3 regions of the Paenibacillus sp. sgz302115 genome follow, and region 3 is predicted to be linked to each of the others. Evidence: predicted binding sites of a transcription regulator. Region 3 holds the regulator's gene; each other region holds the start of a gene.
What was found. The regulator LexA, encoded in region 3, represses DNA repair genes until DNA is damaged. The targets are predictions, from matches to a motif close to CGAACATATGTTCG.

Region 1 (3,277 bases), on a different contig from region 3:
AGGCAGCTCGAAATCGGTAACCGCTCTGTAGTAGCCCTTCAGCCGCTGTCTGGATGGAATGGAATCCATCAGACCGCTGATAATCCCGATTCGGCTGTGTCCCTTACGGACCAGGTACGACATCGCTTCATAGGAAGCCTGCTCATCATTATATTGGATAGATATATCATCCTGTGTATAACCGTAGGTATATACAATAGGTTTGCCTTCGACATCAATAAGGCCTGTTAAATCACGGGTATGTACACCGATATAAATGATTCCATCCACTTGTTTGCTGAGCAGCTCGGACACGGCGTTGGCGGCATATTTGCGGTAGGCCTCCGTATCGCTGAAGTTGCGGCCAATCCGCTTATCCAGGCGAAGGTTGACAAGCAGGATATGCTGGTCGTTCCGGTCCCCGAAGTCATTGATGCCGTCGATAATTTCAGGTGCATTGAACACGGTCACATCTTCTGCGATTACGCCGATCGTATTCGTGCGGTTGCGTTTGAGACTCTTGGCAATATCATTCGGTTTGTAGTTCAGTTCTTCTATGGCTTCTGTCACCCGCTTGTGCGTTTCGGGACGGACATTACGGGTGCCGTTAAGCACATAGGAGACGGTAGCAATTGAAACATTGGCCTTGAGAGCTATGTCTTTAATGCTGGTTTTCCTCATGGGATTCTCCTGTCTAAGCATCCGAACCATAGTCCATTAGCCGCTTAAACGTTTAGATTTAAAAGTGACACCTAAAACTTACCACATAAAATATTATTCTGCAAGCTCTTACATCGCAAAATTACTATTTTCTCAGAAAAAAATGCTGCCAATCCACGGACAGTGTAGATCAGCCTTTAAGAGTACAGGGAAAAACGCCCGCCAATCCCGCTGAAAAGGATGATTTTCGGGATTAATTGGAATTCCCCCCCTGTGTTTGGCAGCCCTCTCTGTCCGGTCCACTCTTACGTTTATTTACGGCGCGGCTTCATCATCCGGTTATACATCACAAGCGCGGCAATAATCATCCCAATCATGGCGACGCTGCTTGCTGAAGCAGGCGACATGCCAAACAAGAGGCATACACTGTTCACTAATGTTCTTGTAACGAGCGCGACCAAAATCAACATTATTGGACGCCAAATATTATATCTCATCTCCGCAACACTCCCGGTCTATTTTTCAATAAAACCAAATCTCTCACAATTAACCAGCTATCAGTTGTTATTATAGCACAAGTAGGAATGCGCATACATTTTCGCTGCTCCAATCCTATTTTTGACAAGAACACATGTTCGGTATATACTTTTCCCTATGAGGAGGCGTTGACCGTGGATGTTATGGAGAAACTTGAAATTTTGACCGCTTCGGCCAAATATGATGTAGCTTGCACCTCAAGCGGTTCCAGCCGCAAGAGCCAGCCCGGAGGCATGGGCAATGCGGTCAGTATGGGCATCTGCCACAGCTTCGCGGCGGACGGCCGCTGCATCTCGCTGCTGAAGGTACTTATGACCAACGGCTGCATATATGACTGCGCTTACTGCATCAACCGCAAATCGAACCCAACACGCCGGGCCGCATTTACGCCGGAGGAGATCGCGGACCTGACCATGCAATTCTACCGCCGCAATTACATAGAAGGCCTGTTTCTCAGCTCCGGTATTATGCGCAACCCCGATTATACAACCGAGCAGTTGATTGCCGCCCTGGAACTGCTGCGGAATGTCTATCACTTCGGAGGTTATATCCATGTAAAAGCCATTCCCGGCGCAGACGATGTACTGCTGTCCAGGCTCGGCCTGCTCGCCGACCGCATGAGCGTCAACATCGAGCTGCCCTCCAGAGAAAGCCTTGGCCTGCTTGCTCCCGATAAGAGCAAGGATTCCATCCTGAAGCCGATGGCCCTGATCAAGAACAAGATAACCGAGAATTCCTCCGATCTGGTCAAATACAACCACGCTCCCCGTTTTGCCCCTGCCGGACAGAGCACGCAAATGATCGTGGGCGCGACGCCCGACACCGACTACCAGATTATGAACCTCACGGAAGGTTTATACCGCAAGTTCGGCTTGAAGCGCATCTTCTTCTCTGCCTATACCCCCGTGGTAGAGCATTCGCTGCTGCCTTCCCTGGATACCAAACCGCCGCTGCTGCGGGAGCACCGACTGTATCAGGCTGACTGGCTGCTGCGCTTCTACGGCTTTCGGGCCAGCGAGTTACTGGATGAAGCGGCTCCCAACTTCAACCCGCTGCTCGATCCGAAATGCAGTTGGGCCATTAACCACCGGGAGCAGTTCCCGGTTGAGATCAACCGTGCGCCGTATGAAATGCTGCTGCGTGTGCCGGGCATCGGGGTAAGGAGCGCCCAGCGGATTGTGAAGGCGCGCCGTGCCGGGACGCTGGACTTTCACGCTTTGAAGAAGCTAGGCGTCGTGCTCAAACGCGCCCAGTTCTTTATCACCTGCAAGGGGAAGACACTCGAAGGCCTCAAAGTAGGCGAGCATACCCTGCTTCGGTCGCTCATGTCCGGGCAGGAGCTTGCACAGTTTCAACAGCCGCAGTACGAACAGCTCTCCCTGTTCGATGATGCCTATCTGGCAGCTTTGCCGGCAGCAGAAGCAGCCTCCTTGGTGAACGGGGGGCAGGCCTGATGTTTGCAGCATCCCCACTGGCATATACCTATGACGGCAGCTTCGAAGGACTGCTGTGCTGCGTGTTCGAGAGTTATACATGGAAGGAAGCCCCGCTTGCCATTCATTCTGACGGGGATGGGCAAGCGCTGCTGCTGGAATCAAAATGGATTGATACCGACATCACCAAGGCAGACCGGGTGCTGCGCTCCATACCGCTGCGTATCTCTCCCGAAGCAGAGGAACTGGTCCGTCTGGGATTCTGGACATGTGCGCCGGACAAGGAATTGCTGCTGCTGAACTTTCTCTATCTCGGCTTCACGCATGGCCGCAAGGTGATGAACATGCTTGCCAATGATACGGTTGACGCCTTGCTCAAGGCGGTTCAGCAGCTTCAGCGGGAAGCCCACCTTTATCTGGGGTTTGTCCGTTTCTCCGTTTACGGTCCTGTCATGGCGGCGGTCATCGAACCCCGCAGCTTCGTGCTTCCCGTCATTCAGGAGCATTTCTGCGACCGGTTCCAGGGCGAGAGCTTCATGATTTACGACAAGACCCACCGGATGGCGCTGATCCACCAGCCCGGACAGCAAACCATCATCCCCCTTGATGAATGGGTGCCACCGGAGCCTAATGCCGCAGAAGAGCATTATCGCCGCCTGTGGGATGGA
Region 2 (3,277 bases), on a different contig from region 3:
CAATGGGACAAACGTCAACTTTACGCAAATTGAAGTCAGCGACCTAAAAGAGATTGCCGGGAAAGACTGTATTGATTTGGTCAGCGAAATCGCCTCCAACTTGGATAAGTATTACTATATCAGTATTGCCGATGCCGATTTTATTACCCGTTTTACGCTGCATGTAAAAAACCTGTTGATGCGCTTAAAAAACAACCATTCAACGAAAAATCCGTTAACGAACACGATCAAAAGGGAATGCCCGCTCATTTACGATTGTGCCGTGCACGCTTCCCATGTAATTACAGAAAAAACCGGGTTTAGGATCAGCGACGATGAAATTGCTTATTTGGCTTTTCACCTGGGGTATGCCATAGAATTGCAGCGGCAATCGAACATAAAAATTTCGTGCACAGTGCTGTTTCCGCTCTACTACAACATGAATGTGCAAATGATCAATAAATTGCAGCAGTATTTTGGCGACGATATTTCAATTCATTCGATTGTCACAGACGAAAGCGATTTGAATCATGCATCCAGCGATTTTATTATTTCTTCCGCCCAATTGCACAAAATTCCGGAAGTCCCATATGTCGTGATTACTCCGTTTTTTGTCGAAAGCGACCGGGAGAAAGTGTCGAACAAAATATTTGAGCTAAAAGAGCAAAAAAAGAAAAATCAATTTAAGCTCCATCTAAAATCTTTTTTGGACGAAAGGCATTTCTGCAGCTCTACGGCAAGGTCCGGGAAAGAAGAGGTTTTACGGTTTATCTGTCAAATTATGAACCGGGACGGTTATACGGATGAAGATTTTTTCACCAAAATTATGGAACGGGAAGCGATGTCCTCTACCGCGTTCGGACAAGTGGCTATTCCTCATGCGATCAAAATGGAATCCCGCAAAACGGGTATGTTCATTTATTTGAATCCAAATGGCATCAAGTGGGATCATTCTACCGTGAAAATTGTTTTGTTAATCACCGTCAGCGGAGAGGATCGAAAAATATTCCGCGACGTATTCGATGCACACGCCACCATATTAACGGACGACAAAAATGTGAATCTGCTGTCATCCCTGGAGCACTTTGATGATTTTGTCAATCAACTAATCGCCTGCTGGGAATAATCCCATAAGAACGAAAAAGCTTCTGAATCTCCAACAAAGGAAATTCAGAAGCTTATTCATTGAAAAGCTGATGCGGTCGAGAGGACTCGAACCTCCACGGTATTGCTACCACACGGACCTGAACCGTGCGCGTCTGCCAATTCCGCCACGACCGCATATTTCAATGACCATTTTCGCGGCCACAAGATAGATCATACCACGATGAAATTGTGAAGTCAATCTTTTTATAATGATTTTATGTAAATGAATTTTTTGTATAATAATTGCTTTTATTTGTGGAAACAGGGTATAATAAGAACAAAGGTTCGCATACTATAAATGAGGTGATTTATATGGCGACTACCAAGAGAAATCCACTACACTCTGCAGCACTCCCTGAAGAAATAACCCATAGCGAAATGTCCCTTGTCAGAAGCTATCTGCTGCTAACGTTTATTCATAAAGTATTTGAACGCGATTGCCGGGTGATCGGCAAAAGCGGGTTGTTCAAGACTCCACAGCTATACATGGAGCTGGTATCCGGTGCAACGAAGAAAACTTCGCTGATGCTGCAGGAGATCACCCGTGAGCTTAACGCGCATAATCTGAAGATCACCACTATCCGCCAGGATCAACGCGGCGTAGAAGCCCAGTATTCCTGCCGGGGATATGCCGGTGAGATAAATATCCCGTGGCCCGGCTTCCGCAATGAAATGATGCAGCGCATGCGCGCCTATCTCGGCTTGTCACCGGAGATTCATGGTATTCCCCGGGAAGAAACAGCAGAACAGATGGCTTTGTCAATTTAAGAACTGTTGCCGTCTATAGATCAGCAGCCCCGTCCATAACCGGACGGGGCTGCTTGTGCTTTTTATAAATTCTCAGGATTTTGTCTGGGCTCGGTATAAGGCTGGTATATATAGTTGCGGTCCAGCTTCACTACCCGCTTATTGGGGCGGCGGATCATCACCTGAGACTCGTCCCAGGCCAGGACAATACCTTTTACATCATTGCTCTCCAAGCCGTCACGCACAACACGTATACGCTCTCCGGATATCCGGTAAGCATCCAGTTGTTCATCACTGATCATGCGGTCCAAAGTCTCCTTTCTACACTTAATCTACCCTTTCCACTCATGAAAAAGACCCAAATGATAAACCATTCGGGTCTAATTGCTTGCCAATCACATCAATGTATATCTTATGAAGTTCCTATATCAGCGCTTCATTCTTCTCAAACCAGAAGTCAAGAACTTTAGCGGACATCACACGTTCTTCCAAGTATTCCACCTGATGGTCCGTGAAATTCTGTCTCCAGTTGAAGGACAGCTCTTCACACAAACTTGTGATGGTCAGAAGCTCCGACCAAGCAACATAACGTTTATACCAGAAAAACTGAGGATGTTCAATCATATAGGGGTACAGATCGTCGAACTCCGTATGTTTGCAATCCAGCGCACGCTCGAAATGATCCTTGGCCTCGGTTAATTTATCAATAAAAAATTGCTCTGTCACCGGTTCTTTCCCCATTGTGACGCCTCCTCTCTCATGTCTGATACCCATTATAAAGGAAAAGTTATAGGGTGAAAAGCAGTTGTTGCAAAATTAGGCTGCGTTCCTGTATTTGTCACTGTTTAATTGTCAAAGACAATTGTTCCTTCGCTAAGAGACGTAATTCTGACAAGCGACTCCAGCCGGATGCCCTGCTCCCTGATCGTTCTTGCCCCGGCCTGGAAACTTTTCTCCACAACCACACCCAGTCCGACCAGTTCAGCGCCCGAGCGCTGGATGATTTTGATCAAGCCGCGCGCAGCATCCCCATTGGCGATAATGTCGTCGATAAAGAGGACTTTATCGTCCGGAGAAATGTACTGGCGGGACAGCATGATATCTGTAACGATACCCTTCGTAAATGAAGGCACTCTCTCGCACAAGGCGTCGGGATCGGCAAGCAGCGTTTTTTTGCGGCGGGCAAAAACAAGCGGCACTTTCATCTCGTAAGCGGTGGCAAATGCCACGGCAATACCCGAGGATTCCACGGTAACTACCCGTGTCACTCCAGCATCAGCAAATCTCCCGGCAAACTCCCGTCCCATTTCCATCGTCAGCTCAGGGTCTACCTGGTGGTTGAGCAGTGCATCCAGCTTCAGCACCTGATCGGAAACGACGACCCCTTCCTGCAAAATCCGTTGTT
Region 3 (3,277 bases):
TGCTTGGCAAATTGCTCCAGACGTTCTCCCATAGCCTGAATGTCATAACGGTTGAGCAGCTTGGAGAACACCCATTGTGTACGTTTACCCTTATATTTAATGGAGACTGCGCTGCGGGTCACGATGATCTTCTCAATATCCGCTGCCGGCAGCCAGCGTTCACGGTTGAATTTGATTGTGGAGAGCCTAGCGCGTTCAACCTTTAAATAAGGGCGCCGGAAGAACAGCAGTGCCGCCAGCAAGAAATACAGCACAACTCCCAGCCAGTTGGCCAGTATACCGCTCCCCCTGGCTTCGTCTATTGAGCCAACTACCCAGAACATCATCCCAAGCAGCATCAAAACTACAGGAAACACAATGTTGCGGCCTTTAAAAATATCACTGCTCTTTGCAGCGGCAGAGCTGGTTGAAGCATAAATGGACTCTTTCCCCTGCTTCTTGCGCTGCTTGTTAAGCTGCTGTGTGTTGCGTTGAACCATTCTTTCCCAAGAACGGGCCATGTAAGTTCCCCCTAGTCATCCTGTAATATCTATGAAAAGGAACAGGCACAGTCTATAGATGCCATGTAGCCTTGTTCATGCTCTTAATTATCGACAACTTCAATGTTATCAAGCTGAGCACGGAAGTTGTTGCGGATGTTACCCAGATAGATCTCACGGAGCTTGGCTCTTTCCGCCAGCTCTTCTTCATTCAGGCCGTCACTCTTCTGCTTGCGTGCCAATTCGTTAATGCGTGCGACCAATTGATCAATATTCAATGTGTTCCCCTCCCCTTTAAATTCATTCTAACTGTGCCATGAGAAAAAGAGCTTGTCAAGGTCTGCTCCCTGAAAGCTCTCTGCATGGAATTATGAGGTGTGAATTTCAGTTAATAAACCGGTAATGTAAGCACGTCACCAGCCTTGATGCTGCTGTTATCCAACCCGCTTGTCCGTTTGATTCCTTCTATATATACGGCAGTTTTCATATCAGCAGGCTTGTTCTTCAATGCAATGCTCCAAAGAGTGTCCCCGGGTTCGACAACCACCCGTTTCTCCTGCTTCAATAATGACACCGATCCCGCAAAAACATTTCCGACTACGGTAAACCCGGAAACAACTAAAAGAAGAACCAAAGCCAGCTTCACAAAATTGTCTTGGCGGAATAACCCTTTGCATGCTGTAAACAATGCTAGGATAAGCTCCTTAATATCGAGTCTATGAATAGAAGCAGAATGGTTATCCGCTGTATGAACTTCGCGAACCTCGTCGTAGATGCTGCGGTATGTGCTGTACTTTAACATATTTACCGACCTCCAAACACTTGTTCTTACTTTCGAAAATAATATAGCACGAACATGTGTTTTGCACAATACCCTTTTCGAACAATTGTTCCCTTTATTTTTGGTGCGGTTATTTCCATATTTTTTAGAACTTATGTTTGTACGAACGGAGGTTCTATGTTATAATTTTCCCAAACATAGTATATGGGGTTGATTCCGATGTCAAAGATTTCGAGTCGTCAGCTGGCGATCCTGGAATTTATACGTAACGAAGTCCGCAGCAAGGGTTATCCGCCGTCCGTCCGGGAAATCGGTGAAGCGGTTGGACTGGCCTCCAGCTCCACCGTACACGGCCATCTGGACCGCCTTGAGAAGAAAGGCCTTATCCGCCGAGACCCTACAAAACCACGTGCGATTGAACTACTCGGCCAGGAGGACTCCGAGAATGTTCACCAATTCGTCCAGACGGTTACCCGTATTCCAGTAGTGGGCAAGGTTACCGCCGGGGTGCCGATCACAGCTACAGAGAATATTGAGGATTACTTTCCACTGCCTAGCCATTATGTAGGCGACAACAAAGTTTTTATGCTTTCAGTACTCGGTGACAGTATGGTTGACGCTGGCATCATGAACGGCGATTATGTTATCGTCCGCCAGCAGCAAACAGCAGATAACGGTGATATCGTTGTCGCTATGACCGAAGAAGACGAAGCAACAGTCAAGACCTTTTACAAAGAACGTGATCATATCCGCCTGCAGCCGGAGAACCCGGCTTATGAACCGCTACGCCTTAACCGCGTTACCATTTTGGGTAGAGTCATTGGACTTTTCCGCGACATCCATTGATATCTCCAATCCCCTTCGAAGACTGTTCTGCTGCCAAGCAGAGCAGTCTTTTCCTTTATGAACATCATCTCACTCCACACATATCCTGATAGCAAAGGAGAGCTGATAACAATGCCCAATTACCGTATTATCGTTGATTTGTCGCAGCGGATGCTGTATCTGCTGGATGGCAACACCATGATCAGAGGATTCCCCGTCGGCATTGGCAAAATGCTGACCGTTACTCCGGCAGGTGAATACACAATCATCAACAAACAGCCCAATCCCGGCGGACCTTTCGGTGCCTTCTGGATGGGCCTCTCCAAACCGCACTACGGCATTCATGGAACCAATGATCCCTCCTCTATCGGCAAAATGGTCTCCCACGGCTGTATCCGCATGCACAACGAGGACGTTCTCTCCCTGGCGGCAATTGTGCCTATCGGAACCCGGGTCACCATACGCGAATAAGCTTGAACCACAAGTAGAAACGGCTACGCCGTCCATAAAAGGAAGGTATCCGTTTCAGCGAGAAATATAAGGATAAAGTAAAGTGTGAAACTTATACTTTCTTATATTTGCACAAAGAACACCAGCGTCAGGCGATGCTCAACAGCCCGGCGTTGGTGTTCTACATGTTCAAGCAGTTTTTTTCACATTCATACAGGAATTTTGCGGCTATATGTCGAATCTTGTACATTGGAAGATTAATTCTCGAAAGGAAGTGCCTGGTTTGAATAATTCAAAGATTAGAACCCATATTGATTTTAAGGTGGATGCTTTGGGGAAGCTCTCCAATCTCCTGCTGAACAACGATCATGGGGAACGCAGAGTAAACATCCTCACCAGCTTTGGCAGCATTCAAGGAAATGTAGCCGGCTATAACAGCAGACAAGATGAGGATGTATTTAACCTGAAATCATTAATGGATGACGTCATCGTGGATGAGTACATTTCCTACTTGGGCGCAGAGCACCCTGAGAAGAACTATAATTATAACTTTGTAGTACTGGATAATGTGGTTGTAAGACCTTTCTCCAGCTACGGGACTGAGATTGAATATAAGCAGCTTATCGTGTATGCTGACCAAATCGCTGCCTTCAATTTCGTATAATTACAATACGCCATCTTAATCTGGGCCTCCAGGAAAAACCACCGCGCTCCTGCAAAGCTTTTTCCGGAGGCATTTCTA

Region 1: the regulator LexA is predicted to act here: its motif matches at 1,264-1,277, upstream of AC0LWN_RS23700 (putative DNA modification/repair radical SAM protein).
Region 2: the regulator LexA is predicted to act here: its motif matches at 1,400-1,413, upstream of AC0LWN_RS06700 (YhjD family protein).

What each region holds. Positions count from the first base shown of each region.
Region 1 covers NZ_JBVYOK010000015.1:84,224-87,500, reverse strand. The annotation lists gene AC0LWN_RS23710 (LacI family DNA-binding transcriptional regulator) at 1-660, opposite strand, end outside; gene AC0LWN_RS23705 (hypothetical protein) at 951-1,136, opposite strand; gene AC0LWN_RS23700 (putative DNA modification/repair radical SAM protein) at 1,320-2,630, shown strand; gene AC0LWN_RS23695 (TIGR03915 family putative DNA repair protein) at 2,630-3,277, shown strand, end outside.
Region 2 covers NZ_JBVYOK010000002.1:257,317-260,593, reverse strand. The annotation lists gene AC0LWN_RS06710 (BglG family transcription antiterminator) at 1-1,105, shown strand, start outside; tRNA gene AC0LWN_RS06705 (tRNA-Leu) at 1,177-1,260, opposite strand; gene AC0LWN_RS06700 (YhjD family protein) at 1,438-1,893, shown strand; gene AC0LWN_RS06695 (hypothetical protein) at 1,956-2,174, opposite strand; gene AC0LWN_RS06690 (hypothetical protein) at 2,296-2,613, opposite strand; gene AC0LWN_RS06685 (xanthine phosphoribosyltransferase) at 2,718-3,277, opposite strand, start outside.
Region 3 covers NZ_JBVYOK010000001.1:836,381-839,657, forward strand. The annotation lists gene AC0LWN_RS03810 (hypothetical protein) at 1-500, opposite strand, end outside; gene AC0LWN_RS03815 (DUF896 domain-containing protein) at 584-757, opposite strand; gene AC0LWN_RS03820 (LysM peptidoglycan-binding domain-containing protein) at 868-1,281, opposite strand; gene lexA (transcriptional repressor LexA) at 1,480-2,106, shown strand; gene AC0LWN_RS03830 (L,D-transpeptidase) at 2,218-2,556, shown strand; gene AC0LWN_RS03835 (hypothetical protein) at 2,819-3,199, shown strand.